4 regions of the Mesorhizobium sp. SEMIA396 genome follow, and region 3 is predicted to be linked to each of the others. Evidence: riboswitches for the same ligand, from Rfam matches in the RefSeq annotation. Region 3 holds a riboswitch; each other region holds the start of a gene.
The links. A riboswitch is a leader RNA that binds a small molecule or an ion and turns the genes downstream of it on or off. The one in region 3 is predicted to bind cobalamin.
Positions count from the first base shown of each region.

Region 1: another riboswitch for cobalamin. It lies ahead of NP503_RS22235 (CbtB domain-containing protein); the one in region 3 lies ahead of NP503_RS07800 (ABC transporter ATP-binding protein).
Region 2: another riboswitch for cobalamin. It lies ahead of NP503_RS09805 (aromatic ring-hydroxylating dioxygenase subunit alpha); the one in region 3 lies ahead of NP503_RS07800 (ABC transporter ATP-binding protein).
Region 4: another riboswitch for cobalamin. It lies ahead of NP503_RS22395 (DUF1636 family protein); the one in region 3 lies ahead of NP503_RS07800 (ABC transporter ATP-binding protein).

Region 1 is NZ_JANIFC010000009.1:241,353-249,192, reverse strand. Features, by position in the region: gene mgtE (magnesium transporter) at 1-412, shown strand, start outside; gene NP503_RS22255 (MerR family DNA-binding transcriptional regulator) at 570-956, shown strand; gene NP503_RS22250 (isoprenylcysteine carboxylmethyltransferase family protein) at 1,147-1,623, opposite strand; gene NP503_RS22245 (heparan-alpha-glucosaminide N-acetyltransferase) at 1,620-2,618, opposite strand; gene NP503_RS22240 (MFS transporter) at 2,841-4,040, shown strand; cobalamin riboswitch at 4,106-4,303, shown strand; gene NP503_RS22235 (CbtB domain-containing protein) at 4,339-4,518, shown strand; gene NP503_RS22230 (CbtA family protein) at 4,534-5,325, shown strand; gene cobU (bifunctional adenosylcobinamide kinase/adenosylcobinamide-phosphate guanylyltransferase) at 5,318-5,833, shown strand; gene cobO (cob(I)yrinic acid a,c-diamide adenosyltransferase) at 5,835-6,449, shown strand; gene cbiB (adenosylcobinamide-phosphate synthase CbiB) at 6,489-7,457, opposite strand; gene cobD (threonine-phosphate decarboxylase CobD) at 7,456-7,840, shown strand, end outside.
Region 2 is NZ_JANIFC010000003.1:70,916-78,755, reverse strand. Features, by position in the region: gene NP503_RS09815 (PqqD family protein) at 1-258, opposite strand, end outside; gene NP503_RS09810 (hybrid-cluster NAD(P)-dependent oxidoreductase) at 388-1,488, opposite strand; gene NP503_RS09805 (aromatic ring-hydroxylating dioxygenase subunit alpha) at 1,514-2,761, opposite strand; cobalamin riboswitch at 2,874-3,076, opposite strand; gene NP503_RS09800 (DUF680 domain-containing protein) at 3,586-3,783, shown strand; gene NP503_RS09795 (DUF680 domain-containing protein) at 3,870-4,070, shown strand; gene NP503_RS09790 (DUF680 domain-containing protein) at 4,138-4,374, shown strand; gene NP503_RS09785 (ABC transporter ATP-binding protein) at 4,451-5,563, opposite strand; gene NP503_RS09780 (alpha-glucosidase family protein) at 5,588-7,252, opposite strand; gene NP503_RS09775 (carbohydrate ABC transporter permease) at 7,257-7,840, opposite strand, start outside.
Region 3 is NZ_JANIFC010000002.1:580,802-588,641, reverse strand. Features, by position in the region: gene NP503_RS07805 (ABC transporter substrate-binding protein) at 1-928, opposite strand, end outside; gene NP503_RS07800 (ABC transporter ATP-binding protein) at 978-1,766, opposite strand; cobalamin riboswitch at 1,928-2,135, opposite strand; gene NP503_RS07795 (AraC family transcriptional regulator) at 2,391-3,224, shown strand; gene NP503_RS07790 (DSD1 family PLP-dependent enzyme) at 3,229-4,368, opposite strand; gene NP503_RS07785 (D-arabinono-1,4-lactone oxidase) at 4,368-5,645, opposite strand; gene NP503_RS07780 (MFS transporter) at 5,659-6,846, opposite strand; gene NP503_RS07775 (TetR/AcrR family transcriptional regulator) at 6,972-7,598, shown strand; gene NP503_RS07770 (hypothetical protein) at 7,625-7,840, opposite strand, start outside.
Region 4 is NZ_JANIFC010000009.1:276,806-284,645, reverse strand. Features, by position in the region: gene cobG (precorrin-3B synthase) at 1-1,163, opposite strand, end outside; gene cobN (cobaltochelatase subunit CobN) at 1,160-4,789, opposite strand; gene cobW (cobalamin biosynthesis protein CobW) at 4,808-5,860, opposite strand; gene NP503_RS22395 (DUF1636 family protein) at 5,863-6,291, opposite strand; cobalamin riboswitch at 6,330-6,534, opposite strand; gene NP503_RS22390 (winged helix-turn-helix domain-containing protein) at 6,564-7,763, opposite strand.

The DNA.
Region 1 (7,840 bases), on a different contig from region 3:
ACTGGCGGTGCTGATGCCGATCGTCGCCGGCATGGGCGGCAATGCCGGCTCGCAAACCATGACCGTCACCGTGCGGGCGTTGGCGACCAGGGATCTCGACATCTACAATGCCGGCCGCATCATTCGCCGCGAGATGGGTGTCGGCTTCATCAACGGCATCGTCTTCGCCATCCTGATCGGCATCGTTGCGGCAGCCTGGTTCCGTGACCCCAATCTGGGCGGCATCATCGCGGCGGCGATGATCATCAACATGTTCGTGGCCGCTCTGGCCGGCATCCTGATCCCGCTGCTGCTCGATCGTTTCAAGATCGATCCGGCGGTCGCTTCGGCAGTTTTTGTCACCACGGTTACCGACGTCGTCGGCTTCTTTGCATTTCTCGGCATTGCCACGTGGTGGTTCGGTGTGCCCTGAAGGCATGCCTTTTGGCTTAATTGACTTTTACGTAAATGCCGTGCGAGGCTTGCGCGGGGCGCCATGTCGATTCCGGCATGGCATGGGTTTTGGTTCGGGACATAAGGGCGACGCCGGCATGGCGATCGCCCCTTGGTTTCGGCGTGCGGGAGTGGCAATGCGAGAATATTATTCGATCACCGAGTTGACCCGCGAGTTCGACGTGTCGACGCGGACGCTGCGCTTTTACGAGGACGAAGGGCTGGTGCAGCCGGTGCGGCGTGGCCGCACGCGGCTGTTTCGCCCCTCCGACCGGCACCTCATCCGTCAGATCATGCGCGGCAAGAGGCTTGGCTTCTCGATCAACGAAATCCGCGAGATCATCCAGATGTACAAGGAGCCGCCCGGCGAAGTCGGCCAGCTCAACCTGATGATCAAGCGCATCGAGGAAAAGCGCGAGGATCTCCGGCAGAAGCGCCGCGATCTCGAGGAGACGCTGGCTGAACTCGACCAGGCCGAGGAATCTTGTGTGGAGCGGCTGGTTGAGCTTGGCGTGAATACCTGAGCGGACTGGATTCTGTCGCGCGTTAGCGTTCGGAATTAGCGGAGACGTCTATTCCTTCGTCATCCTAGGGTCTCCGCGACGGAGCTGCGCTCCTGCTTCGCCCTAGGATGACGAGGTTCGCAAGACTTAGGCTAATCGCCGAAGTGTGCACCTGTCAAACCTCTCCGCGATGGAAACCAGGGGCGCCAGCTCAGATCCAGCGGCGCACGCGTTTGGCGTAGTCGCGGTACTTCTTGCCGAATTTTGCCGCCAGCACCTTTTCCTCGCCTTCGATCGCCATTTTCTGCGTGGCATAGGCGGCGATGAACGCGAGTGGCAGGAACCACACGATGCCCGAGACAAAGGCGACCCCGATCAACAGCAGGGTGTTGGCCAGATACATCGGATTGCGGGTGATGCCGAAGGGACCCGTGGTGACCAGGTGATCGGGCACAGCGTTCGGGTTCAGCGTGGTCTTGGCGCGGACCATGGTGCGGATCGCGGTGACCCAGAGCGCGGCGACGGCAAACAGCGCCACCCAGCCGGTGGCGAAAAGAATATCGCCCAGGAGGTCACCGATCCAGGGCAGGGGATAGAGCAGGCCCAGCGCGATGCTGATGGCGATGGCGGCGGTGTAGATCAGCGGCGGCCACGGTATGAGCCCCGGCTTCGGCTGGTTCTCGGTCATTTGACCCCTTCCTCCATCAACTTGCTGTCGGTCTTGGCGGTACACATGCCGGCGAGATCGGACAGATGCGTCTTCCATTCCGCAGTCTGGTCGTTGTTGTAGAGCCGATCAAGCGTTGCCTCGCCCTCGAGCGTATCGAGCATGCAGACACAGTAGCTCGTACAGAACTCGGTGTCGCGCGACTGCTCGCAGGACAGCTGGCAGGTTTTGAGGAAATTCACCTGCGGGGTTTCGACCTGTGCCGGCATGATCTGCGAGAACAGCCACATGCAGCCGATCAGCAATGGCTGGTGGATCAGGTAGAACGCCAGGCTGTGCCGGCCGATAAAGACCAGCGGGTTGGCCCAGCGACCGGGCGCCAATTCGGCAAGCCGGGCAAGTACGCCTGAACCGGCGGCAAGTTTCGTCACCGCGATGCCCGCAAGCACGGCGCCGAACCATGGAAACAGCGGAACGTAGTCGTTGGAGCGTGGATTGTTCGCCGACAGGCCGACCCACCACAGCCATGGGTGATCGAACGCCTCGAGGCGCAGATAGACAGGCGCCGCGATGACGAGCGCGGCGACGACAAGCGTCAGCAGTGCCGGCAGCCGCAGAAAGGCGAGGCCGAGCAGGCTGGCCAGCGCGATCTCGTGCAAGATGCCGAAGAAGATGAATCCATCCGGCGTGGCGATACGGGTGACGACCGATATCGCGATCGCGGCTCCCGCGACCATGGCGAACCGCTTCCAGAAGCCGTTCCAGCGGATTTGTCGGCCATGGGCGAGGTACAGACTGACGCCGACCAGGAACAGGAAGGTCGAAGCGATGCAACGCGCGTAGATCTTCCACCAGCCGAAGGCGGTCAGGCCGGGATCGGTGTAGCCGAAGAACTCCAGATCCCAGGTGAAATGGTAGCTCGCCATGGCGATCAGCGCGATGCCGCGCACGATGTCGATAGCGACGATGCGCTTTGGTCGATCCGGAACGGGTGCGGTCGGCGTTTGGATGCTCATGGTCTCGCATTCTGATTCAGCCCCGCTGGAGGACTATCACGGTTGCCCGGCACAAAAGAAGACCGGCAACTCTGCCGACAACCCGGATCAGCCGCGGCATTGGGCCAGTGCAGGGAAGCCTTTGGCCGGCTTCGCTTTTGCCGGATGCGCGTCGGTTTCCTCTTATTGGCGCTGGGATCGCCACGTCAGATTTGACCCGGTGAATCTGCTTCGGGGAAAGCAATGTCCACCCATGTGCGCCATCCAATCTGGCTGCCGGCTCTCAAGGCCGCGGACGCGCGCACCTTCGCGTCGCTCTATGCGGTCGAATCCTTCGCCCGCGCCACGGTGTCGAGCGTCATCCCGATCCAGGCCTACGAGATCCTGCACAACGAGCAGATCGTGTCGATGCTCTACACAGTCGTGGCGATGCTCGGGCTGTCGGTGACATTGTTCATGCCGATGCTGATCCGCCGTTTTGCCCGGCGCTGGGTCTACACGGCAGGCGCCTGCCTGCTGGCCGTCGGCTCGCTGTTCTTCGTCACCGACACGCTTGCCGGGCAACTGGCCGGCATGCTGTGCCGGGTGATGGGCGCCAGCGCGCTGTCGATCACGCTCAACCTCTACATCATGGACCACATCCGCAAGACCGACTTCATGCAGGCCGAATCGCTGCGCATGGCGTGGTCGATGCTGGCCTGGACCGGTGGGCCGACGCTCGGCATCTTCCTCTACACGCGCTTCGGCATCTATGCCGCGCATGGTACGGTCGCGGTGTTCGCGTTTGGCCTGCTGGCGCTGTTCTGGACCTACCGCCTCGGCGACAACCAGTCTATCCGTCCGGGCAAGACGCGCCCCGTCAATCCGCTCGCCAATATCGGCCGCTTCGTGGCGCAGCCCAGGCTCAGGCTGGCTTGGCTGATCGCCTTTGGGCGCTCCTGCTTCTGGACGACGTTCTTCGTCTATGGGCCGCTGTTCATGGTCATCACAGGTGAGGGCAAGCTGGCCGGCGGCCTGCTGGTTTCGGCCGGCAACGCGCTGTTGTTCATGGCGATTTTCTGGGGCAAGGCAGGAAAGCGCTTTGGTGGCCGCGGGACCATGACATTCGCCTATTTCGCCATGTCGGCCGCGCTTTTGGCGGCGGGCTTCGTCGGCGAAACCGTGCCGCTGCTTACCGGCGCCTTCCTGCTCTGCGGTGCCTTCTTCACCATTGCGCTCGACGCCCTCGGCTCGACCGCCTTCATGCGCTCGGTGCGCTCCTATGAAAGATCTCAGATGGCAGCGGTCTACCGCACCTATCTCGACTTTTCCGAGTTGACGCCGCCGCTGGTCTATTCAGTGGCGCTGGCCTTCTTCGGCCTGGGCTCGGTGTTCGTCACGCTCGGTCTGCTGGCGGCGGTCTGCGGCTTTGTGACGTGGCGCTATCTGCCAAAATCACTTTGACCTTCATGGCGCATTCGCAATGGTCACCGGCGGAATTTGGTTTGCCGGAAGCGAGGATTCTGCCTATAGTCACCGGTGTCGCCGGTTCCATTTTGGAGCCAAGAGGGAATGCGGTGAGGGCGAATTTCGCCCAATGCCGTGGCTGCCCCCGCAACTGTGTGCGGTAGTCCTCTCCATAAACCACTGAGGATTTTTTCTTCGGGAAGGTGGGGAAGGACGCTGATCCGTGAGCCAGGAGACCTGCCGGCGACAGGAAACTGACTTCGATGCCCTCGGGTGGAGGGCGAAAGGACAAGACATGACTACCGCTTCCGTCTCCCTCGGCACCTCCGTCTCCTCGCAGTCGCGCTTCATGCAGCTCGCTCTTGCCGCGCTGCTCGGCGTTTTCGTGATGGGCTTTGTCGGCTTCTCGCATATCGATGCGGTCCACAATGCGGCTCACGACTATCGCCATTCGATGGCGTTTCCCTGCCACTGACGAGGGGCTGACATCATGAACCTGTTTCGCAACGTCGTGTTCATCGCGGCGATCGCAGGGCTCGTGGCCGGCGTCGTCCTCGCCTGCCTGCAAGCCTATGCCACCGTGCCGCTGATCCTGAAGGCGGAAGTCTACGAACAGGCGGGCGGCGGGCATCACCATGACCATGCCGCTCCGGCCGCAACGGATAGCAATGCCATGAGCACAACTGCACCGGCGGGAGATGCCATGAGCTCTGCTGCCCCGGCGGCGGAAGCCGCTCCGGCAGACGAAGGCTGGGCGCCGGCAGATGGTTTCGAGCGTTTCGCCTTCAGCGTGCTTGCCAACATCGTCACCGGCATCGGCTTCGCCTTGATCCTGGTCGCGGTCTCCGAATTCGCCGGCGGCATCGGTGGCTGGCGCCAGGGCGTGTTCTGGGGCCTGGCCGGCTTCGCCGTGTTCACGCTGGCGCCTGGCCTCGGCCTGCCGCCGGAACTGCCGGCCATGCCGGCCGCCGATCTCACCCAGCGCCAGATCTGGTGGTGGGCGACGGTGGCGGCAACCGCTGCCGGTCTCGGCCTGATCGCGTTTCGCAAGTCGCTGCCGCTGGCGATCCTTGCCGTCCTTTTGATCGTCGTGCCGCATGTTGTCGGTGCACCGCAGCCCGACAGTTACGAAACGGCGATTCCGGAAGGGCTGCATCACCAGTTCGTGGTGGCGGTGACCGTGACCAATCTGGTGTTCTGGCTGGTGCTCGGCGCGGTCGTCGGTGTGGTGCGTGGCCGCTTCACCGGCACCGCGACCAGCCTGCGCGACAGCTTTGCCTGATCGCAAGACACTGACCTTCCTCATCGGCGGTGCGCGCTCCGGCAAGAGCGCGCACGCCGAAATTTTGGCGACCGCCTTGCCGCCGCCCTGGACCTATATCGCCACGGCGCAAGCCTATGATGACGAGATGCATGAACGCATCGCGTTGCACCGATCGCGGCGCGGCGAAGGCTGGACGACCATCGACGCACTGCTCGATCTCGCCGGTACGCTTGCCGCCTTGCCGGAGGATCGGCCGGTGCTTGTCGACTGCCTGACGCTGTGGCTGACCAACCACATGCTGGCCGAACACGATTTCGAGCTGGAATGCCGGCGATTGACGGAGGTGCTGTCGCGGCCGCGCGGGCCCTGGTTCGTGGTGTCCAATGAGGTCGGACAAGGCATCGTGCCGGACAATGCACTGGCGCGCCGGTTTCGCGATGCCGCCGGCCGGCTCAACCAGCAGGTCGCCGCCGTCGCCGATACGGTGCTGCTGATGGTGGCGGGGCTGCCGCTCAAGGTGAAATGACATGACCGACATCGACGATAAGGACGAAGAGCGCCATCGCGCCAAGATGGCCAAGCGCAAGGCTGTGCAGGATGCCGAGGTGGCGAGCAAGACGGTCGAGAAGGGATTGCTGATCGTCAACACCGGTCCCGGCAAGGGCAAGACCACGGCTGCCTTCGGCCTGGCGCTGCGGATGCTCGGCTACGGCAAGCGCGTCGGCGTTGTCCAGTTCATCAAGGGCAAGTGGCACACCGGCGAGAAGGACGCCTTCGCCGCCTTCGGCGACCGCGTCGTCTGGCACGCGATGGGCGAGGGGTTCACCTGGGAAACGCAGGACCTGAAGCGCGACATCGCCGCCGCCGAAGCCGCCTGGGCCAAGGTGCTCGAACTGATGGCCGATCCGTCGATCAGCCTGCTGGTGCTCGACGAACTGAACATTGCGCTGCGCTACGACTATCTCGATCTCGACAAAGTGGTTGCGGCGTTGAAGGCGCGGCGTGAGGGCCTGCATGTCGTGGTCACCGGCCGCAACGCCAAGCCGGCGCTGGTTGAGGCCGCCGACCTCGTCACCGAAATGGGCGTGACCAAGCACCATTTTTCCGCAGGCGTGAAAGCGCAGCAGGGGATCGAGTTCTGAGCGTTTCTTACCCTCCCCACAAGGGGAGGGTGAAGTAGATCACGCCACGATGACCATGACCGCGACCAACCCAAACAGCGCGATCAGCAGATAGTCGGCGACGCGATAGAGTTTCAGCGCTCGCCTTATGTCGACGCTGTCGGCCTCGCGCCGCCCACCTTCGCCCATGAAGACGTCGTCCACGAGCACGCCGCCGTAGCTGCGCGGCCCGGCGAGCGCCAGGCCGAGCGCACCGGCCATCGCCGCTTCCGGCCAGCCGGCATTGGGTGAGCGGTGTTTTTTCGCGTCGCGCCACACCGCATGCCAGGCATTTTTCGCATCAGCGCCTTTGACGAAGAACGCCGCCAGCACGATCAGCAGCGCCGTCAGCCGCGACGCCGGCAGATTGATCCAGTCGTCGAAGCGCGCCGCCGCCCAGCCGAAGGCCTCGTGGCGCGGGGTGCGGTGGCCGATCATCGAATCGGCGGTGTTGGCGGCCTTGTAGGCGGCGCCGCCGGCCAGGCCGCCGACGCCGGTCCAGAAGGCGGGGGCGACGATGCCGTCGGAGAAATTCTCAGCCAGGCTCTCGATCGCGGCGCGGCAGACGCCGGCCCTGTCGAGCGTTTCAGGGTCGCGGCCGACGATTCGCGAAACGGCAAGGCGGGCCAGAGCGAGGCCACCGGTGTCGAGCGCGTCCGCCACAGCCTCGACATGCTCATAGAGGCTCTTCTGCGACAGAAGCGACGTTGCCAGAAGGGCAGTGATGACCAGGCCCATGGGAACGAACCAGAACAGGATCTGCACGCCCAGGCCAATTATCGCCGGCACCAGCACGATGACCAGCAGCGCCTGGACACCACGCTTGCGACGCAGCGCGTCGGGATCAGTGGCGCGGTTGAGCCTGCGGTCGAGAAAGGATATCAGCCTGCCGAACCACGTCACCGGATGGCCGATGGCGCGAAACAGCCAATCGGGGTAACCGAGGGCGAATTCGACGGCCAATGACAGGAAAGCGATCAGGACTGACATGAAGCTTCTTAATGGGGCGGTTGTGGACCATGGTGGAAGTCTTGGCCGCGCGAGGGCGCTTTTCCCCAACGCCCTGCTGCCATTCGTCGACCTCTCGACCGGTATCAATCCGCACTCCTACCCGCTTTTCGACCTGCCCGCCACCTCGCTGTCGCGGTTGCCGGAAGCCGCGCGCACGCGTGAGCTGACAGAGATCGCTGCCAGTGCCTATGGGGCGCCGTCGCCAGCCAATATCGTGGCGGCACCGGGCACGCAGATCCTGTTGCCGCGCGTCGCCTCGCTGATTACCCCCGGAAGGGCGCTGGTGCTGGGTCCGACCTACGCCGAACATGCCCGCGCAGCAGTGATCGCCGGGCACGCGGTGACCGAGGTCGGCGATTTCG
Region 2 (7,840 bases), on a different contig from region 3:
GGCCGCCAGCAAACCGAATTCGAGCAATTGTGAAACAAAGCCGTCAATCGCGGCGGCATCGAGGGCGCCAATGCCGGTCGCGGCGCCGACCAGTTCGGAGGCAGGCACGCCGGACGACAGTGCATCCCAAAGTCTGCTGCCTGAATCAGAGAAGCCGAAATATTTACCCGTGGTCAGGTCAAGAACGACGGCTTCGCCGTCGAAGGATTCAAAGACGATATCCTTGCTGGCAATGGCATAGATGCCGGATTGTCGCATGTTTGCTCCCCCGCCGAGCAGGCCGCGGAGATGATCTTCGGGCCTACGGTCAACCCCACCGTTGCAGGCGTCTAACCATTTGCAGGGTTTTTGGCAAGATGGCGCAGGCTCGGGGGCGAGCGCAGCCGGTCACGCTTCGATTTCAAGCGCAGAAAGCGGCTTCGAGCAACAGGCGAGGATAAAGCCGTCCTCGATTTCGTGATCGAGGATGCCGCCATTGTGACTCATCTCGACATCGCCCGCGACCTTCCTCACCTTGCAGGTGCCGCACAGGCCGAACTCGCAGGCGGCGGGAATCCGCACCCCAGAGGCGCGTGCCGTCTGCAGCACGGTCTGGCCGGCGACGCATTCGGCATCGACATCGGAAAGCGAAAACCGGATCGGTGTCACGGCCTCGACGGCAGCAGCAGCGCCGTCCTCCGCCGGCGGCGAGAACGGCGCCGGGATTTCCTCCACGGCAGGCGCAGCAAAGCTTTCCTGATGGTATTTCGCCATGTCGAAGCCGGCGGCGTCCAGCATGCCGCGCACGGCGCGCATGAAGGGATCGGGGCCGCAGCAGAAAATCTCGCGCTCGCGGAAATCGGGCGCCAGCAATGGCAGCCGGATCGCGTCGATGCGGCCCATATGGCCGAACCAGCCCTCGCGGCTCGACCGCTCCTCGATCATGAAGCCGAGCGACAGGCCGGGCATGCGGCTGCCGAGCAGCTCGAGTTCCTTGCGGAAAATGATCTCTTCCGGGCGGCGCGCACAGTTGACGAAGCCGACATCTGTCCATGGCGCACAGTCGTTCAACCAGCGCAGCATCGACATCATCGGCGTCACGCCGGAGCCCGCCGAAATGAACAGATATTTGGCCGCCGGGTGGCTATGCAGCGAAAAATCACCGGTCGGCCCATAGGCCTTGACGTGCGAGCCCGGCGTCAGATGGTCGAACATCCAGCGCGTGCCGGTGCTGCCCGCCTGCGCCTTGACCGTCACCGCGATCGAGAATGGCCGCGACGGCGAGGACGACAGCGTGTAGGTGCGCATCAGCGGCCCGTCCAATGTCGGCAGTTCCAGCGTCACGAACTGGCCCGGCTTGTAGCGGAACCAGGTCTGGTTGTCGGAGCGGAAGGTGAAGGTCTTCACGTCCGGCGCTTCGTCGCTGACGCCGATCACTTCCAGCACCTGCAGCCGGTCGTTCCAGGGCGTCATCTGGTCGAGATGGCGATAGAGGCCAAGGTCCGTCATCGCATTCATCCTCTTGTCCCCTGGGCTAGGCGACGCTGCGCAGGGCCGGCCGGCCGCCTTCGGCAAGGCGCGGCCCGATGAACGACGTGTACCACTCGACGAACTGGATCACGCCGCCCTCATGCAGCTCCGAATAGGGGCCTGGTTCGTAGGCCGGCGACAGGATGCCGAAGGCGTTTTCCTCGACGATGCGGCGGTCCTGGTCGTTGGTCTCGGTCCAGACATGGGTGAGCTCAGCGAGGTCGTAGTCGACGCCTTCGACCGCATCCTTGTGGACGAGCCATTTCGTCGTCACCGCGGTTTCCGTGGCACTGATCGGCAGCACGCGGAAGGTGACGGCATGGTCGCCGAGGATATGGTTCCAGGTTGTCGGATAATGATAAAGCAGCAAGGAGCCGATGCGGTCGGTTGAAACGCTGTCGGACAGGTTCTTCTTCACCGCCCGTTTTCCCGTCATGGTGTAGCTGACGGCATCGCGCAGCAGCGGCGCGCGGGTGGCGCGGTACTGCCCTGCCGGATCGATGCGGAATTTGCTCGGCAAGCCTGATGCCTCGCATCTGGCCCAGTGCGCGACCATCTCGGGGTCGCTGTCGGCGCCGTTGACGCCGGTCACGGTCGGCGCCTCGGGGAAGGTCTTGCACAGCTCAGGGTGATTGGCGACGCAGTGGTAGCACTCGCGGTTGTTTTCCCAGACCAGCTTCCAGTTGCCCTTCTCGATGATCGTGCTCTCAAAGGCGATCTTTGCCTCACGCAAACGGTGCGGCAAAAGATAAGGTTCGATCATCGCCCGCATCGGCGCGAAATCCGCCGGCTCCTTGGCCAGGCAGATGAAGATGTAGCCGCCGACGCTCTCGCAGGCGACCGGCTTCAGGCCGAAATCACTCTTGTCGAAACCGTCGGCCATCTGGCGGGCAAACAGCAGGCGGCCGTCCAGCTCATAGGTCCACTGATGATAGGGGCAGACGAGCTTTGCCGCCGTACCCTTTTCCGCGTTGCACACGCGGCTGCCGCGATGGCGGCAGGAATTGTGGAAGGCGTTGATCTTGCCTTGCTGGTCGCGGACAAGGACGACCGGATAGTCGCCGATCTGCACGGTGATGTAGCTGCCCGGCTTCGGCAGTTCGCAATCATGGCCGATGAACAGCCAGTCGCGATACCAGATCAGCTCCATGTCGAGCTTGAAGTAGTCTGGATCGGTGTAGAAGGGCTGCTCCAGCGAAAAGCCTTGCCGGCGCCCCTTCAGGAGCCTCAGCATGTCGTTGCGGGTATCCATGTCCTGTCCTCGTTTCTAAGGACTGAACTGGTGGTGATGGAGGAAGGATTGAAACGCAGGCCGGCTAGGTGCCGGAAGCGCTATCCACCTCTTGACCGCCCACCGCGATCAGTCGAGTCTAAAAATCTCGGGCTGGTTTCCGGGCTCTGGAGTTGTCCTTGCGGACCATCGCGACACCTTCCCAGGCAGTTGCCCAGTGGTCTCCCGTTGCGACTTGAACTCCACCACCGTTGCGGGGGCAGCGCCGGATTCTGACCGGCTTCCCAATTCTCCGCCTCGTCGTCACGAAGCGGCACCTGAGATGGGTATGATCTAACCACGATCGCTGGCGCGCCGTCGGCATGAAAACGACATCGTATCCATGCGGCGCGACACGGCATGCGAAACGTCACCGCAGATCGTCGCGGGCCGAAATCCCGCCTCCCGGGCGGCCATTTGCCGGCTGCGATCTTCCCGAGTCCGACCCTTGGCGGGGGTCAAAAAAGGTTAACGGTTTCGAAAAGTGACTATTAGCTTGACCTAAAATCGAACCGAACGGTTCGTTTCTGTTGACGGTGCGTGCAGGACGGTGTGAACGCCGGGCCTTTGAAACAGTCAGTGATCCATCGGATGGTTAAACTTAACATGCTGATATAGAGAGGAAAAATGTATCTCTAGATTCCCCTGGCACAATTTCAAGGTGTGGATTCATGGTCCACACGGAACAACTTCGTGATTGGAAAAGGCGGGGTTGCCCTCCCACATCGGGGCTGTCCGAACGACGCGATTTCATTTCCAAGACACGCCGCTAGACGGACGGAAAAAGACGATACTGGAGTACAAAAATGAAAAAGATCATTCTCACTGCCGCAGCCCTTCTGGCCATTTCCGGCAGCGCCTTCGCTGGTAGCGACCACTACGGTTCGAACGCCGCGGCAGCCACTGCTGTCGACAGCTCGTACACCGCTTCGACCAAGAAGTCGGAACCGGCTGCTCAGGCGCCTGCCCAGGGTGCTGACCACAACCTCTTCGGCAACAACTAACAGCCGATTCCCAGTCGACGGCGGGCTCGCCCGCTGCCCTGGCGAAATTCAGACATTCGAAATTCAGACATTCAGGAGTATTTAAGATGAACAAGATCCTCATTGCTGCCGCCGCCGTTCTGGCCATCACCGGCAGCGCTTTCGCGGGCAGCGACAACTACGGTTCGAACGGCGCCAACCAGCCTGCCGCCGCTGTGGACCAGTCGTACACGGCTTCCACCAAGACCTCGGAACCGGCTGCCCAGACACCCGCTCAGGGCAGCGATCGTAACCTCTTCGGTCGCTAAAACCAATTTCGCAAGCGACGGCAGCTGTGCCTGCCGTCTGGCGAAATCCAGAATTCAGGAGACTAAAATGAACAAGATCCTTATTGCTGCCGCCGCCGTTCTGGCCATCACCGGCAGTGCTTTCGCCGGCAGCGACAACTTTGGCTCCAACGGCGCCAACCAGCCTGCGGTTACTTCGGTTGACAGCGCGCATACGAGCTCGGTCCGCAACAGCGGTGGCCTCGTCGAGAAGCTGCTCAATTCGTCGGGCGACGTAGAGAAGTCCGCTCCTCAGGGCAGCGACCGGAATCTCTTCGGCCGTTAACAGTCGAAGCTGATCTTCAAAAAAAGAGCGGCGGGCCTGGCCCGCTGCTCTTTTTTGTCCAAGACGCGGTTCTGCCTCAGGCCGCCTTCGCTTCAGCCTCATGAAGGGCAAACGACCGTCCGTCAGCGTCGAAGAGATGCAGGTCCTCGCCATTGGCGCTCAGCCGCAATGTCGAACCGCGCTTGACCTCGACATTGCCGGGCAGCTTGGTCACCAGCGGCAGGTCGGCGCGACCGATGTCGACATAGACCAGCTGCACCTCGCCGAGCTGCTCGACATAGTCGACCGTCCCCTCGAACAGATAGTCCGCGCCGCTGGCGATGATCAGGTCCTCCGGCCGCACGCCAAAACTCACCGCAGCGCCCTTTGCCGAAGCCGGCGTCGCGATCGGCACGGTTGCCTTGCGTCCGCCGACATGGCTGACGACGGTCGGATTGCCTGATTTGTCGATGGTTGCGGGCAGGATATTCATGGCCGGCGAGCCGATGAATTGCGCAACGAACAGATTGCCGGGCTTCTTGTAGAGGTCCATCGGCGTGCCGACCTGCTCGATATGGCCGTCCTTGAGCACCACGATGCGGTCGGCGAGCGTCATTGCCTCGACCTGGTCGTGGGTGACGTAGATCATGGTCGTGTTGGGCATCGATTCCTTGAGCTTGGCGATTTCGATGCGGGTGGCGACTCGCAGCGCCGCATCAAGGTTCGAAAGCGGCTCGTCGAACAGGAACACCTTCGGATTGCGCACGATGGCCCGGCCGATGGCGACGCGCTGGCGCTGGCCGCCCGACATCGCCTTGGGCAGGCGGTCGAGATATTTGGTCAGCTGCAGGATCTCGGCGGCCTGACGCACGCGGCGGTCGATCTCGGCCTTGTTCTCTTTGCCGATCTTCATCGAGAACGCCATGTTGTCGTAGACGGTCATGTGCGGGTAGAGCGCGTAGGACTGGAACACCATGGCGATGCCCCGTTTCGACGGCGGCACGTCGTTCACCACTTCGCCGGCTATTCTGAGCTCGCCGGAGGTGATTTCCTCGAGCCCGGCGATCGATCTCAGCAATGTCGACTTGCCGCAGCCCGACGGGCCGACGAAGACGATGAACTCGCCCGATTTAATATCGAGGTCGATGCCGTGGAGAATGTTCAGATTGCCGTAGGACTTCTTCACTTGTCTTAGCGTGACATCGGCCATTTGGTTTCCTCCAGTGATTGGAATTCAGTCGAGACGCCCGAACCAGGCGCCGTAGCCGCCAAGCTCGATGGAACCGCTGTTCGCCTGCCCCGAAAATCCGTGCCCGGGCAGAGGTTGCAGCGATCGGCCGCCAAGGTCAACCTTGGCCGGCCCGGCTCCCAGATTGAAGACGCAGACGATCTGCTCGTTGCCTGCGCGGCGCGTGAAGGCGACGGTGTCGCCCTCACTTTCGATGAAGGTGATGTCGCCCTTGGCGAGCGCCGGATGGGCACGCCGGAAGGTGAGAAAGCGCCGGTAGTGCTCGAGCAGCGAAGCCTCGTCGCCCTGCTGGACATTGACCGCTTGCGCCAGATGCTTGGCCGGCACCGGCAGCCAGGGCTTTGCCTGGGAGAAGCCGCCATTCTTGGCGCTGCCATCCCACACCATTGGCGTGCGGCAGCCGTCGCGGCCCTTGAATTCCGGCCAGAAGCGGATGCCGTAGGGATCCTGCAGATCCTCGAACCGCAGCTCTGCCTCACCGAGCCCAAGCTCCTCGCCCTGGTAGATGCAGACCGAACCGCGCAACGACATCAGCAGCGCCGAGATGACCTTGAGGTAGGCGGTCGGGTCGGCCTCATTGGCGGCCCAGCGCGAGGCCGGGCGCATCACGTCGTGGTTGGAGAAGGCCCAGCACGACCAGCCGTCGCTGGCGACTTTGCCGAAGGATTCCAGCACCGAGCGGACCTTGCCCGCGCTGATCTTTTCCGGCGCCAGGAAATCGAAGGAGTAGCACATGTGCACGCGCTTGCCGCCTGCGGTGTAGGCGGCAACCACTTCAAGCCCGCGCTGCGAATCGCCGACCTCGCCGACCGCTGCGGTTGCCGGATACTCATCGAGCAGGGCACGGAACCGTTCGAGGAAGCCGAGGTTCTCGGGCCGGCTCTTGTCGTAGAGATGGTCCTGGTAGTTGTAGGGGTTGACCGCCGGCGCGGTCTGGTCGTTGCGCTCTTCCGGCGGCAGCGGCGGATTGTTTTCCAGGCCCTGGCTGTGGAAGTAGAAATTGATGGTATCGAGCCGGAAACCGTCGACGCCGCGCTCCAGCCAGAAGCGGGTGACGTCGAGCAATGCGTCCTGGACTTCGTGGTTGTGAAAGTTGAGGTCGGGCTGTTCGGCCAGGAAATTGTGCATGTAATATTGCTGGCGGCTGGTGTCCCATTGCCACGCCGAGCCGCCGAAGATCGACAGCCAGTTGTTGGGCGGTGTGCCGTCCGGCCTGGCGTCTGCCCAGACGTACCAATCGGCTTTCGGGTTGCTGCGGCTCGACCGGCTTTCCTTGAACCAGGGATGACTGTCGGCAGTGTGCGACAGCACCTCGTCGATCATCACCTTCAAGCCCAGCCTGTGTGCCTCGGCGGTCAGCGCGTCGAAATCGGCCAGCGTGCCGAACATCGGATCGACATCGCAGTAATCCGTCACGTCATAGCCGAAATCCTTCATCGGCGACTTGAAGAACGGCGAGATCCAGATGGCATCCGCGCCGAGTGCGGCGATATAGGAGAGGCGGCCTATGATGCCCTTGAGATCGCCGATGCCGTCGCCATTCGAGTCCTGATAGCTGCGCGGATAGATCTGGTAGATCACCGCGCCCCGCCACCAGTCGCGATCGATGGCGAGGTCAGGCTTCGAGCTGGCCTTCAAAGCGGATTGCATCGTCTCAGCCTCCTTTCACCGAGCCGGCAAGCAGCCCGCGGACAAAATAGCGCTGCAGCGAGAAGAACACGATCAGCGGTACGATGATGGTCACGAAAGCCGATGTCGTCAGAATCTCCCAGTCGCCGCCGCGCGAGCCCAACAGCGCGTTGAGCTTGGCGGTCAGCACGATCTGGTCTGCCTCTGTACCGAGGAAAACCATCGCCACCAGCAGATCGTTCCATACCCACAGGAACTGGAAGATGGCAAACGAAGCCAGCACCGGGAACGACAGCGGCAAGACGATCTTGACGAAGATCTCGAAATCGCTGGCGCCATCGATGCGCGCCGATTCCATGATTTCGCGCGGCAGGCCGGCAATGTAGCTGCGCAGCAGGTAGATGGCGAAGGGCAGGCCGAAGCCGGTATGCGCCAGCCAGATGCCGAGATAGGTCTTCGACGGCATGCCGAAGAAAGCGCCGACGCCGTTGTAGAGCTTCAACAGCGGGATCAGCGACATCTGCAATGGCACCACCAGCAGGCCGATGATGACGGCGATCAGCAGCGCCCGGCCGGGAAACCGCATCCAGGCCAGCGCATAGGCGGCAA
Region 3 (7,840 bases):
TGGCCTTGGCGATTTTGTCGATCGCTTCGATATTGGCGGGTCCGGGTGTCAGTTCGGCATAGCGCAGGGCGACGAAGCGCTCGTTCTTGACCGCGTCCGTTTCTTTCATCGCCGGGTGGGACTTCAGGAAATCAAGCAGTTTCCTGTAGCCGCCGCCGTCCTGGTAATCGAGCAGGATGAGGAATTGCGGATTGCGCGACGCCACCGTTTCCCAGTCCGTGTTGCCCCAGCTGGTCTCCATGTCGCCCATGATGTTGTCGCCGCCGGCGGCTGATATCATGGCGCTGGGGATGGCGAACTTGCCTGCTGTGAACGGTTTGTCCTCGCCGGAATCATAGAGAAACACTCGCGTACCCTTGCCGTTGCCGACCTTGGCGGTGATGTCGGCGAGCTGCTTCTTCCAGCCGGAGACAAGCTTCTCCGCCTCGGCCTCCTTGCCGAAAATCTTGCCCAGCTTTTCGACGTCGCCATAGAGCAGGTCCATCGAGGCGGCTGGGCGGCTCTTGTCGAGATGGACGCAGCTTTCCGTCAGCACCAGCGTCTTGATGCCGTGCGGAGCAAGCGTATCGGGTGTCACCTCGCCGCCCGGCTTCATGCCGTAATACCAGCCGGCGAAGAAGAAATCCGGCTCGACCGCGACGAGGTTTTCGAGCGTCGGATATTTCGGCGCCAGTTCCGGGATCGAACCCTGCTCGGCCTTGAATTCGGGACCCACCTTGTACCATCCGGTGATGCCGGTCAGGCCGACGATCGACGGCTGCAGTTTCAGCGCGAAAGCCATCTCGGCCATGTTGAGATCCTGGATGACGGCGCGCTTCGGCGGCGCATCGAAGGTCAGCGGCTTGCCGCAGCTGTCGACCGTGACCGGGAAGGCCAGGGCTGTCGAGGCCAGCAGCGAGAAGACAAGCGAAAAGGCCAGGCGTTTCACGGGTTTGCTCCTTGTGGATGGGATTGGGTCGACTACGAGATGGCTTCAATCACGTCGGCGGCGCGGCACGGTTCGGCACATCGAACACCGTCAGTTCGCGGTCTTCGGTCGGATGGCGCAGACGCAGCACATCGATGCCGAAAATCTCGCGGATCAGCTTTTGGGTCAGGGCTTCGCGCGGTGCGGCGAGCGCTTGCAGACGGGCATGGTTCATCACCGCCACCCTGGTGGCGAACGGTGCCACCAGCGCCAGATCGTGCAGCACCGCGATCACCGTCATCTCGAAGCCTGCCACGAGGTCGAGCAGTTCGCCGCGGGCACGCGGGTCGAGATGGTTGGTCGGCTCGTCGAGGAACAGGATTTTTGGCTGCTGGGCGATGGCGCGCGCAAGTTGGGCGCGCTGGCGCTCGCCGCCCGACAGCGAGCCGATGGTGCGGCCAAATAGCGGCAGCAGGCCGGTCCGGCGCAGTGCATCGACGACGATCTCGCGCTCCTCGCTCCTGCGCCGCAGCCCGGCGTGCGGAACCCGGCCAAGCTCGACATAGTCGATCACCGCCAGCCGCGGATCGGGCTGGTCGGTCTGGCCGACCACGGCAATGTGCAGCGCCCGTTCGGCGGCTGAAATCCTGTCCAGGCGGCGCCCGCCGAGCTTCACCTCGCCGGAGCTCGGACGCAGCATGCCCGACAGCATGCGCAGCAGCGTCGTCTTGCCGGCGCCGTTGGGACCGATGATGGCAAGGCGATCGCCGGCGGCCACCGAGAAGCTGACCGCCTGAACCAGATCCCGCCCATTCGCCGTGACGCAGAGGTCACGGGCTTCGAGAAGCGCTACGGTCATCGGCTGCTGCCCGCCGGCTTGCCGGGACGGCAAAGCGTATATACGACGATGCGATGGATGGAGCCGTCCAACTTTCCGTCACTTTCCAAAACTGGCGACGGAAGGAAGCTGGCGAACCGGCCGACAAGACCGGGATTCGCGTTTCCTCCCGGCACACCCCGTCCGGTCAACTCAGTGATGGCAGGTCTCCTGGCTCACGGGTCGTTGCGCCATCCAGCCTTCCCAGCCTTGCCGGCCAGTGGCATTCACGGATTTTGCTCGCCGCTTACAGTTGCGGGGGCAGCCACGGTCTCGACCTGAGCAGGCCTCACCGTGTTCCCTTTTCACCCCTCGCCTTTCGACTCGGGGACCATCACCGCTTCAGCGTAGATTTGCGCCGATCGCTTCGCAATGGATTTCTCGGACGGAGTGGTGGGCCAGCTAAGGGAAACAGGCATCGCATGCTCTCTTTATGTAATAATATAACATACCTAAGAGATGACGCCGGTCGCTGTCAAGCGAAAGCTCATGGGGCGGTTGGCCGGATGGCGACCGGCATCGGCGCAGATTGCACGGGATGCGCAATTTCGATCAAACTGGCTGCGCCAGGAAACGGCAGGATGATCTGGCCAATGCGAGGAGAAAATGGACCCGACCGAGAAAGCGCTGTGGTTCGTCGAAAGCCATCTGCCGGAGGCGATCTCGCTTGATGATGTCGCGCAAAACAGCGGCGTGTCGCGTTTTCATGTGACGCGCGCCTTCGGCGCCGCCACCGGCCGGTCGGTGATGGGCTACATGCGCTCACGCCGGCTGACCGAGGCGGCGCGCAAGCTGGCGGGCGGGGCGCCCGACATCCTCGCCGTCGCGCTCGACGCCGGCTACAACTCGCATGAGGCGTTCACCCGTGCCTTCCGCGATCAGTTCGGCACCACGCCGGAACTGGTGCGCGCGCAGGGCACACTCGACAAGCTCGACCTCGTGGAGCCGATCCTGATGGACCAGTCCCTCCTCACCAATCTCGAACCGCCGCGTTTCGAGACCAGCCGGCCGTTCCTGATCGCCGGCCTCGGCGAACGCTGCAGCTGCGAAACCAGCGCCGCCATCCCGATGCAGTGGCAGCGCTTCGGCCCCTATATCGGCAACATTCCGGGCGAGACCGGCGACGTCGCCTATGGCGTCTGCGTCAACGGCGACGATGCCGGCAATTTCGACTACATCGGCGGCGTCGAAGTGTCTGACTTCTCCGACCTGCCCAGGGACTTCTACCGGGTGCGGGTGCCGGCGCAGAAATATGCGGTCTTTGCCCACCGCGAACACATCTCGACCATCCGCCGGACGGTCAACACGATCTGGAACAAATGGCTGCCGGCCTCCGGGCATGAGATCGCGGACGCGCCGGAATTCGAACGCTACGGCCCCGAATTCGACCCGCGCAGCGGCAAGGGCGGGCTGGAGATCTGGATACCGGTGAAGGCGTAGTCGGTCAGGCCATCGGCAACGCCGGCCAGCGATCGGCGATCCGGCCGCCGGAAAACACCGCGATCGACCCGAACTGCTGCAGCACGGCTTCGCTCTGCGTCGGCCTTAGAAACGCGTAGTCGCCGGGCTTTGCGGTCGCGTCGGCGGGCAAGCCCATGAATTGCTGGTTGGAGGACAGGCCGAGCAGCCCGTTCGCCTTCATGCCTTCTGGGAAGACCGGCTCGGCCATCCACTTGCCGCCATAGAGGTAGCAACCCTTGCGCGGGAACCGGCCGAGCGCCTGCAGCAGGCGGGTGACGGCCGGCGGGCCGGGCAGCATCGGCTCGACCATTTTCAGGATCGGCGTGGCGATGAAGGCCGCCGGCTGGAAGCCGTCGAGGCCTGGCGTATCGAAGTCGCTGGGCAGCACAAAGGCCGAGCCCATCGAGACCTCATTGGCCGCGCCGCCATGATGAAGCAGCGCGGTCTTGCTGCCGCCGATGTTCAGGATGCGGCGCTGGTCGGCGCCGAGACAGGCGACGAACGCCGAGGCCTGCGCCGACGCCTTTGCCAATGCCTTTGCCGGTCCGCCGAAAAGGCCAGGAATGAGCGGCGCATGCGCCTCGTAGGCCATGACGCCTTCGCAATGCAGCCGGGCCGGCAACGCGCTCAACGCCTTCGACAAGGCCTCAGGATTGGCGAACCCGCCGCGATGCAGCCCGACATCGATCTCGAAAGCGATGCGCAGGCCGATGCCGAGTTCGTCTGCCAGCGCGCCATATTCCGCCAGTCTTTCCTCGCTGTCGATCAGCCAGCAGACGCGCGACCAGTCGGTATCGGCTTTCACCAGCGCCGCCCTTGCCGCGCCGATCGGCATCGGCTTGCCGTAGAGCAGATCGGCATCCGGGAACGCCTTCAGCACCGCCTCGCTGATCGGCGGGTGGAAGGTCATGAAGCGCTCACTGCCAAGCGCCTTGGCGATATACGCAAGCAGCGGCATGCACGCGAGCGATTTGTCGACCAGCCGCACGGCCAGGCCGGGATCCAGTCTCTCCTTGACCAGGGCAATGTTGCCGTCCAGCCGGTCGCGATCGAGCAGCAGGCAGGGCTGGAAGATGCCGGCGGTCTTCAGCGCATCCGAGAGGGTGGAAAAATAGGTGCTCATCATTCGATGCCGAACAAGCCGGCCATATAGGGCGAGACGAAGCGGTTTTGCGGATCGACGTCGCGGCGCACCGCCATGGCATCGTCCCAGCGCGGGTAGAGCTTTTTCAGATCCGCCGCTTTCAGGCTGTGCATCTTGCCCCAATGCGGCCGGCCGCCATATCTGCGGAAGATCGGCTCCGCCGCCCGCATGAACGGCAGAGGATCGTTCGCTGCATCATGGTGGATGGCGATGGAGCAGGTCAGCCTGTTGTAGAATGGCGAAAGCCAGAACTGGTCCGGCGCGACCGAGCGCACCTCCATCGGGAAATAGACCTCGAGAAAACGCTTCTCGGTCAGCTCGATGATCTCGGCCAACGCCTTCGGCCCTTCCTCGAACGGCAAATGATATTCCATCTCGTTGAACTTGGTCTGCCGGTCGCTGGCATAGACGTTGAGCCAGTCCTGCACGTAGTCCTCGGCGGGAAATCTGACGGCCGCCGAACGGATCAGGCGGCCACGCAGCGATGGCAGCCAGGCAAGTGAGGTGCGCAGCCGACGCAGCGTCCTCAAACCCGCCTCGTCCTCTTCCGGCGGCCGTGCGGTGGGTGCGGCGTCGCTGAAATCGCTGGCGATGAACTGCGCATAGCCGGAGAACGGAATGTAGTAGAATTCGGCCGAGCGATGCGCGGCCATCATCGCCTCGAAGTCGCGCAGCATCTCAGTGATCGGCAGCACATATTTGCGGCGGCGCAACCGGTAGGTCGCGATGTTGTTCAGCGTCACTTCGGTGAGCACGCCGAAAGCGCCGAGCGCGACGCCCATGGCGTGGATCATGTCCTGATCCCCTGCCCGCTTGAAGTCGCGGACCTTGCCAAGCCCGTCGACGATCTGCACCGTCTCCAGCTGCGTGTGATAGGCGCCGAGCGTCGGTCCCGAGCCATGCGTGGCGGTACCCAGCGCGCCGCCGATCGCCTGGCGGTCAATGTCGCCCATATTGGGCAGGCCCTGGCCAATGCCTTGCAGGATGCGCATCAGCGGGCCGAGCCGGGTCCCTGCCCGCACCCGCGCCCGATGTGTTTCGGCGTCGTGCGAGACCAGCCCTTCCAGCCTCTCCAGGGACAGGATCGTGCCTTGCGATTTCACCAGCGGCGTGAAGGAATGACCGGCACCGGCGACGCGCACCGGGCCAGGCGCGGTCCGGACGAGATCACCGAGTTCACCGGCATCGCCGGGGCTGGCGATCAGCTTGGGCTCGGCGCTTACAAAGCCCGACCAGTTGCTCCAAATGTTAGACATGCCACCTCCCCGCTCAGGCAACCGCACGACGGTGACGCGACACAAGGACGAAGAGACCGAGCAGCGCCACGCTGGCGACCGCGCTGGCGGCGGCGAATTCCGGCACCGGCCGGAAATCCTTGCCATCGATGAGCAGCGACGCCGCGATCGGCCCGATCGCCAGGCCGAAAAGCTGGGCTGCCGGCACCAGCAGCACAGCGGTCCGCGTCTCGTCGGCGGTGATCGCCAGACGTATCTGGTAGGGCACGATGAACAGCAGGATAAAGCCCATGGCCAAGGCAGCGACCCAGAACGTTGTCAGGCCAGGGCTACTGGCAAGAACCAGGGAGCTGACAAGCGCGACGACGCCGATCGCCGCGATGGCAAGGCGATAATCGATGCGCGCCTCGAACACGGTGGCCGTCATAGCACCCAGGACCTGCACGGCGAGGCTGGCCGAGACGATCAGGCCGACGGTGCGGCCATCGATGCCATACTGTGCGCCAAGCGGTTCCAGAAAGGCCCAGACCGCGCCGAAGAACATGAAATAGCAGAAGACGGACAGCAGCGCGGTCGTCGAGGGAAGCGTCAGCACATTGACCAGGTTCTCCTCCTTGGGCAGGTCGGCATAGTCACCGGGAACAGTGAAGGCGACCACCAGCGACACGACGCAGACGACGGCAAGAACGATGAAGCCGCCCGACGCCCCTGCGGCCGGGATGACATAGAGCGCCAGCAACAGGGCGAGCGCGCATTGCGCCAGCGTCTGCATGGTGACGAAATAGCCGCCGATGCGCTCGGCGCGCCGCGAGCGGGCGATCAGTTCGGTGGCGATGGCGACCAGACCGCCCTCGGCGAGCCCGGCCAGGGCGCGGGCCGCAATCAGCGTGCTGGTGCTCGCGGCATAGGCCGTCCACACATTGACCAGCGCCAGCAGCAGCAGAAGGACGGCACTTTTCCAGCGCATGTGGTGCGCCGAAAGCAGCATCGCCACGACAGCCGAACCGATGGCAATAGCGATCATCTCGGCTGTGGCGACCAGCGCCAGTTCGTCGCCGCTGACATGGCCTTCGGTGTAGAGAGCTCCGAGCAGCACCGGCTGCAGGCCGAGGATGAGCAGGCCGACCGAACCGATCCACAAGGCCGAGGCGAGCTGCCAGCCGGTCGGATTGCCGACCAGCCAGTCGCCACTGCCTGCGTGGCCGGTATCTGTCGAAGCCAAAGGCGCCTCCCAACGTCCTTGCCGTGCGGCAAAAAAGCTGACAACCTGTCAGTATTTCAGAAACTGATACTTGATCATATTTTCTTGTCAACCGGAATTTGGGAAGCCGTGCGAAAGATCGGTGCATGACGGAATTGAAGAGAATGGCGACCGAGCCGAGGCGCAGGCCCAAGCAGGAACGCAGCCGCGAGCGCATCGACGCGATCCTGTCGACGACCATGCGGCTGATCGGGGAAAAGGGTATCGACGCCGTCACCATGAAGGAAGTCGGCATGCTGGCGGGCGGGCCGATCGCCACCGTCTACCACTATTTTCCCAACAAATCGGCGATCCTGGCGATGCTCTATGAGCGGTTTTCAGAGGTCAGCCGGGCACGGCTGACCACGATCATCGCCGAAATCCGCGAGGCGAACGACGTGATCGTGGCCGCTGACCGGCTGCTCGATGATTATCTCAGCCGTGTCGCCGGCGATCCGGCCATCCAGGATCTGCAGAACGCCATCCAGGCCGACAAGGCGCTCAAAAACCTCGACATCGCCGAAACCCGACACCAGGCCCAAATGTTCTGCGACCACGTCATCGCCTTGCTCGAGCCCGAGAGGCGCGAGCAGTTCGAACGCATGGTCCTGCTGATCTTCCAGCTCGCCGGCGGCGTGGTGCGCCTGGCGCTCGCCGAGGGCGAAGCGGAAAGCCGCCAGACCATCGAGGATTACCGGTCTATCATTCACACGCAGCTGCGACTGTTTCTCTAGGGCGTCCGCGGCGATCTCAGCCGCGCCTATTTCGCCCGATGGATGAGGCCTTCGAAGCCGTGAGTCAGATCGGAAGCGCCGGCCGCGAACATCTTGACGAGGTTTTGCGGACGGCCGGGAGTCTTGTTTGCGTCGAGGAGGACGGCCCTGCCCTCATGCATGACGAAATCGAATTTTCCATAGTCAAAGCCGAGTTCACGCCGACGCTCACGCAATTCGTCGGGCACCGGGACGGGCTCGCG
Region 4 (7,840 bases), on a different contig from region 3:
GGCGTGCCGGGGCAAGCGGCAATGCGCGTGCGCGGGTCGGTGGGGGCGGTGACGAAGCCGAGGGCGGTGGCGGTGTGTTGGAGGGGTTGGTTGGCTGCCGGTGGCTGACCGAGGAAGAGCAGGGCGCGGCCGGGGGCTAGGCGGATTTCGGTTGTGTTGAGGGAGAGGGCGTGTTGGGCGAGAGCGATTAGCTTGTCGGCCGGCATGCTGCCGTAGGGGAGGGCGATGCCGAGGGCGGTGGCGTGGCTTACATTGAAGAAGCCAATTGGCCGGCGAGAGTGCTCTACGGCGCCCCCCTCTGTCCTGCCGGACATCTCCCCCTCCAGGGGGGAGATTGCGCTTGGAGAGCCGCGTTCGCCAACTGTCGATGCTGCAAGAGGGGAGCCTGCGGTGAAGCTGCCAATCTCCCCCCTGGAGGGGGAGATGTCCGGCAGGACAGAGGGGGGCGCCGTAGAATGCCAGCCTGCGAGAGAAGCCAATTGTCTCTCCGACAGATCCCTTGCGTGGGCCTCACGGCCTTTTTCGGCAATCATTCTTAGAGCCGCGACGGCGATGTCGCGAGCCGCACCTTCATCAGCAAACGCTAGCGGCTTCGCATTCTGCCCGTCACCCGCGACAGACACCTGCCATTGGATTCTCGCACCACTGCGCGTTGCAGCAAGCCGAACATCGGCCGTCACCGAATCCAGCCCAAGTTGCCCACCGCCATCGACAATCACCGAAACCTTCGGCCCCAACCGTTGCGCAAGCCCAGCTTCTTCGATTGCAGCCCTGATCCGTTCAGCCAGTGGCCGGGGATCGGCAATCTCTTGCGGATCGATGCCAGCCAGCGGGCCGGTCTCGACTGGCACGCCGGTGCGCACCGCGATATCAAGCGCATCGACCTCCGCCGCCAGCAGCATCGCGCTGTCCGTCGTCAGCCCACGTATCTGCAGACTGCCGCGCGCGGTGACTTCCATGATGCCATTGCCATGCCGCAAGGCGGATTCGGCTAACCCGATCAAAAGCTTCGGCGACAATCCTCCAGAAGTCGGGCCTCCAGAAGTCGGACCTCCAGAAGACGGGCCTCCAGCAACCGGATTGAGCCGCACCAAAAGCCCGTCGCCGGTCTGCATCGGCGCCGACAAGGCCGGGCAGGCGCCGCGGCGTGAGAAGGCGTTCATGCCGCCACCCCAAGCGCTTCTGCTTCGGCAATCAGGGCGGTGAGATCGTCATCGACGGAGTTGCGCAGGGGATGCCAGAGGCCACGCCGGCGCGCCGACAGGAAGCGCTGGGCGATGACCTTGGCAGCGGCGGGGTTCTCGCGCAGGATGAAGGCGCGGACCATGGGATCGCCGAGATAGGCATCGTGCACTGCCTCGATCAGCGTGCCCGAAATGGCGTGCGTGGTTTCGGCGAAGCCGACCAGGCGGTCGACGGTTTCGGCAAATTCGGAGGCGCCACGCGGGCCGTGGCGCATCTGTCCCGATATGAAGCGAGGATTGACGGCACGGGCGCGCACCACCCGCGATACGGCCTCACTGAGCGAACGCGGCTTGGGCTTTTGCGGGTCCGTGGTGTCGAGCACGATGACGTCGGCATTCCTGCCGAGCGCCGCAAGGGCTGCGGAAAAGCCGCCGATGAAGGCGACGTCGGCGGAGCCTTCGAGGATGTCGCGGCCGGGGTCGTCGCCGGTGTGGACGAGAAGATCGGCCTCGGCGATGCGGGTTTCGAAGGCGCCGGGCACCGAGATGCCTTCGCCTTCTGCGCCGCCATAGGCGTGCGATGTGGCGTCGAGATAGGCGCGGCCGATTTCTTCGCGCGCCGCCCAGTTGCCGGAGGACAAGATATCCTCGACGCCGGCGCCGTACGTGCCGGGCGAGGTGCCGAAGATGCGCGGGCTGATCTTGCCGTCAGCGCGGGTTTTGGCCGCGAGCGGGTTTTCCGAATCCTCCTCGTCGCGGGCGGCAACCGCGTTGGCGGCGGCATCGATCAGCGCGATCTGGGTCGGGAACATATCGCGGAACAGGCCTGATATGCGCCAGGTGACATCGACGCGTGGCCTTCCGAGCGGCGCCGGCGGCAATACCTCGATGCCGGTGATGCGGCCGGTCGCCGAATCCCATTGCGGCCGGCAGCCCATCAGAGCCAGGCCTTGCGCGATTTCCTCGCCGCCGGTGCGCAGCGAAGCCGAGCCCCAGAGATCGATGACCAGCGAGCGCGGCCAGTCGCCGTGCGATTGCATGTAGCCGCGCACGACTTCCTCCGCCGCTGCCTTGCCCAGATCATAGGCGGTCGGCGTCGGCATGGTGCGCGGGTCCGAGGTGAACAGATTGCGGCCGGTGGGCAAGACGTCCGAGCGGCCACGCGCGGGCGCCCCGGCTGGACCGGCCTTGACGTGGCGGCCATCAAGCGCGGCGAGCAGCGCCGCTTTCTCGGCGTCAGCGCTTTGTCGCCGCATGGCGTCGGGCTCATCCTCAGGGGCGCGGCCATAGATATGCAGCCCATCCTTGATGGCAAAATCCTTGAGGTCGCAGAGCCAGGCGTCGATGCGGCGCAACGCTTCGTCGGGTGCGTCGGTCGTGGCGACGCCGGCTTCGGAGGCGAAACCGGTCTTTTGCGCGGTGTCGACGATCAGCTTCGCCAGACGATCTCGGCGGCGGCGGTCGAGCCCGTCGGCCTGGGCGTATTCATCGACCAGCCGCTCGAGCTTGTGTTGGTTTTCGTCGAGCCCGGCGCCGGTCAGCGGCGGTGGCAGATGACCAAGGGTGACGGCGGCGATGCGGCGCTTGGCTTGCGCCGCTTCGCCTGGGTTGGAGACGATGAAGGGATAGACGACGGGCAAGGCGCCGGTGACGATCTCGGGAAAGCAGTTCTCCGAAAGCGCAACGGTCTTGCCCGGCAGCCATTCCAGCGTGCCATGCGCGCCGACATGGACCAGCGCGTGGACGCCGAGCGACTTTCGCAGCCACAGGCCGAAGGCGATCAGCGCATGGCGCGGGGGCAGCGTCGGATCGTGGTAGTCGGCGCGGCGGTCGGCGGAGCGGCCGCGATCCGGGGCGAGGGCGATGGTGACGTTGCCGAAGGTGGTGGCGCGGAAGGGGAAACTTCGGCGCGAGGCGCCCCCCTCTGTCCTGCCGGACATCTCCCCCTCAAGGGGGGAGATTGGCAGTTTTGACGCTCCGCCCTCTCCTGCAACACTGGAGGTTGGCGAAACCGGTAATGACAGCGCAATCTCCCCCCTTGAGGGGGAGATGTCCGGCCGGACAGAGGGGGGCGCCTCGCGCAGACCCGTCTCATCTTCCACCTTCCCCCAAGCGGCTTCGACCGCAGCGATTGCCGCAGTCGGCAACTCCGTCGAGAAGGCAATGTAGTTATCTAAGGCCAATCCAGTATCGCTGGCTTCCAGCAAATCCAGCAACCCACGCGGCGTCTCCGGAATTCCCTCAACACCATAATCCTGTCCCTTCAGGTCATGCAGAATGGCCAGCACGCTGGACGGCACGTCGAGGCCGACGGCATAGCCGGTGCGGCCGGGGGCGCTGGGATAATCCGGCATCAGGATCGCCAGCTTGCGCTCGGCGCGGGGCGTCTCCTGCAGGCGGATAAAGGCCGCGACGCGGTCAGCCACTTGCGCCACGCGATCCGGTTCCGGCCGGTTGGCGAAAGCGCGGTGGCCAAGTGCTGGATCGATCTCGCTCTCGCCCTTGAAGGAAATGGCGCCGGCCAGGATGCGGCCGTCGAGCTCGGGCAGCACGACATGCATGGCAAGGTCGGCGGGCGCCAGGCCGCGCTGGTTGCTCTCCCAGATGTCGCGGCGGGTGGTGGCGACGATGACCTGGAAGACCGGCACGCCGGCGCGGTCGAACAAGGTCTCATTGCCCGGTTCGGCACCGGACGCGAAAGCGGTAGCGGTGACGATGGCGGCGGGTTTCAGTGAGGCGAGTGCTGTTTCCACGAAGGCCAGGGATGCCGGGTCCTTGAGGGTGGAGACGAAGATGGGGACCGGGTTGATGCCGCGCTGTCGCAGAGCTTCAAAAAGTGCGTCGATTGGCGCGACATCGGCGGCCAGCAGCATCGAGCGGTAGAACAGGATAGGCACGACCTTTCCCTCCCCCTCGAGGGGAGGGTGGCCCGCAGGGCCGGGTGGGGTCGGTACGACCGGACGCGGCGTTTCTTTGAGTCGGCGCGCCTCGGAGAGGACCCCACCCCCGGCCTGCGGCCGGACCCTCCCCTCGAGGGGGAGGGGGACGACGCCGCGGCCGGGTTCGTAGTAGCCAGCTTTGGGCACGGCGACCGGTTCGATGAAAGGCGCATCCTGTCCCGCCAGCCGTGCCAGCCTCCGCACCAGCGCGCTCATATTCGCCGGGCCGCCCTCGCGGAAATAGTCGAGCAGGCCGTCCAACTGCTCGCGCGGCAGCGTCGAGGCTTCGATCAGGCGCAGGTCCTCGTCGCGGCATTCGCCGGGCAGCAGCGCCAGTTTTATGCCGCGTTCGCGGGCAGTCGAGGCGAGCTGGTCGCAGCCGTAGCGCCACCAGTCGTAGCCGCCGAGGATGCGCACCAGGATGATCTTGGCGTGGCGGGCGACGCTGTCGACCCAGAGGTCGACGGACATCGGATGGCGCAGGTCACGCAGTGCGGCCAGCCGCATCGAGGGCAGGCGGCCGGCATCGGCCTTCCAGGCTGCCGCCAGTCCGGCGAGGTCGCTGTCGGTGAAGGACAGGGCCACGATATCCGCCGGCGTCTGCCGCAGATCGACCGGCTCGGCGAGGTCGTCGAGCGAGGCGGATGTCGTGGTGAGGATGTGCATCGCGACCCGTGTCCGAAATCAGCCGGCGAGTATACGCTCGATCGCCGGGCGGTTCAGCCCCTTCAGGCCGATGACGACGAGGCGCGAACGGCGGTCGTCCTGCGCGGTCCAGGCGCGGTCATAGTAATGATTGACGCGCGGCCCGACGGCCTGCAGCAAGAGCCGCATCGGCTTGCCGCCGACCTCGACGAAGCCTTTTACGCGCAGCACGTTCTCTTCTTCGGCGACGGTGGCGACGCGCTTCGCCAGTTCATCGGGATTGGCGATCGAGGCAATGTCGACAATGAAGGTGTCGAAGTCGTCATGCTCATGGTCGAACGCGCCGTCATGGTGGGACTTGCGGTTTTCGATGTCGTCCTCGACGGCCAGACCGAGCCCGAGCAGCACCGAGGGATCGACCTTGCCATGCGACGTCGGCACGATCTTCACCGCGCGGGCGGAGTGTTCGCCAATGATGGCGTTGGCGCGGGCGGTACCGGCGGCGTCCATCAGGTCGCTTTTCGACAGGATGATCAGGTCGGCACAGGCGATCTGGTCCTCGAACACTTCTTCCACCGGATCGTCATGGTCGAGCGTCTCGTCCCCGGCGCGCTGCGCCTGCAGGGCGTCCATGTCGTTGGCGACGCGGCCCTCGGCCAATGCCGGCCCGTCGACCACGGCGATGACGCCGTCGACTGTGACGCGGCTCTTCACGCTCGGCCATTGAAAGGCCTGGACCAGCGGCTTGGGCAGCGCCAGGCCCGATGTCTCGATCAGGATGTGGTCGACCCTCGGCGTCAGCGCGAGAATACGGTCGAGCGCCGGGACGAAATCGTCGGCGACGGTGCAGCAGATGCAGCCATTGGCCAGTTCGACGATATTTTCCTCCGGACAGGTGTCGATGCCGCAGCCCTTCAGGATCTCGCCGTCAATGCCGATGTCGCCGAATTCGTTGACGATGATGGCAATGCGCTTGCCGCCGGCGTTTTCCAGGAGATGGCGGACCAGCGTCGTCTTGCCGGCGCCGAGGAAGCCGGTGACGACGGTGCAGGGAACGCGGGAGAGGTTCGCAGGCGAATCTGGGGCAGTCATGGTCAGTCCTTCAGCATGTCGAGGGGAGGGATGCGGGCAACGAGGCCGCGCTTCAGGCTATCGGGACGGCCACGCCAGGGAATGAGACCGTCGGTCGAGGTGGCGAAAAGCTTGGCTCCGGTGACGAGGTCGGCGCCGCTGGTCTCGGTCAGGTCGCCAAAGACATAGCTCCAGCAGCCGTCGCGCAGGATGGCGGCGCTGAGGCGCCGCTTGCAATTGCCAAGGCATTCGACGCTGCGGATGCGGATGTCGTCGCCAGATGCGGCGCGGCGCGTATCCTCCGCCAGCAATTCGCCGGCGCGGGGATGGGCGTCGGAGCCGGTCTCATTGCGGCAGGAGGCGCAGACAATGATGGTGACGCCGGCCAAGGCATCATCATGGCCGGACGAAATATCCGCTGTGCCAGCCGAAAAACTGCTGTCGTGGTCCAAAGATCGGGCTCCTTGCCCGGAAACCCGCCGGGCGATCGGATTCTAAAGTCGCAGACGGCAGGTCTCCTGGCTCGCGGGTCATCGCCTTGGGTAGCCGCCTTCCCGGGAACTCCCAGTGGCTTTCGGCCTTGGCTCTTCGCTTACAGTTGCGGGGACAGCCGCGGATTTGGGATTTTGCCCCGCACCGCATTCCCTCTTAGCTCTTGCCGTTGCGGGCAAGAGACCATCTGAACCGGATTTAGGCTTTTGCGAGCGGCGGTGTCAACGCGAGCTTACGACATGGCGATGTCGGCCAGCGCCGGACCCAAATCGCCGGCCGGGGTCACTTCCATGCGTTCGAGCCCGAGCCAGCCCTGCATCTGCTTCAATTCCTCGAACAGTTCTGCAGCGGTTTCAGGTGACGCCTTGGGCTCGGCGTAGGCCGCATGGACCCGCAGCACGCTGGCCGGACGATCTGCCTTGAGGTCGACGCGTGCCACGATCCTGTCGCCGAGCAGGAACGGCAGGACATAGTAGCCGTATTGCCGCTTGTCGGCCGGCGTGTAGATCTCGATGCGGTAGTGGAAGTCGAACAGCCGCTCTGTGCGCGAGCGTTCGAAGACGACAGGATCGAACGGCGCCAGCAGGGCGCGGGCCTCGACTTTGCGCGGCAGGCGGGCATCCCGGTGAAGATAGGCCGGCTTGTCCCAGCCTTCGACGCGCATCGGCAGCAATTCGCCGGTTTCAACCAGTTCCTCCAACCGGCCTTTCATATCGGCCGGCGACAGGCGGAAATAATCGCGCAAATCGCCTGAAGTCGCCACGCCGTGGGCGCGGGCGGAAATGCGCAGCAATTCGCGGTGCGCGTCCTCAGGCGTGGGCACTGGGAGGTCGAGGACCGCCTGCGGCAGCACGCGCTCGGGCAGATCATAGAAGCGCTCGAACCCGCGACGGTGCGCCGTGGTGATGCGTCCGGCCCAGAACAGCCATTCGAAGGCATGCTTGGCGTGGCTCCAGCCCCACCAGCCGCCCGAGCCTTTCTGGCCTTCGAGCGCGGAAGCGGCAATCGGGCCGCGCTCGGCGACCTGGCGGTAAATCTCTTCGATATAGGCGGCGTGCTCGCGGCCCCATTTGGCGAGGCCCAGATACATTTCGTCGCCGCGCTCGGCGCGCTGCATGCGCCAGCGCATCAGCGGGTAGGTCTCGACCGGCAGGAAGGACGCCTCGTGCGCCCAGTATTCGAAAACCGTGCGCTTACGCGTCACGGCCGCGTTGTCGAGCAGCGAGAACGGGTAGGGACCAAGGCGCGAATAGAGCGGCATATAATGAGCGCGCACCACCGCGCTGACGGAATCGATCTGCAGCAGGCCGGTGCGGGAGAGGGTGCGGGCAAAATGCCGGCGGTCGGGCGTGCCGGTCGGGCGGGGATCGAGAAACCCCTGGGCGGCAAGCGCGATGCGACGGGCCGTGGGGAGCGAGATCTTTTCCTTCATGCAGGCATCACTTTGAAGTGTTTGACCGAGGGTCGAATGGCTGATTCCAACCCATGCTAGCAGGGTTTTGGCTGCAT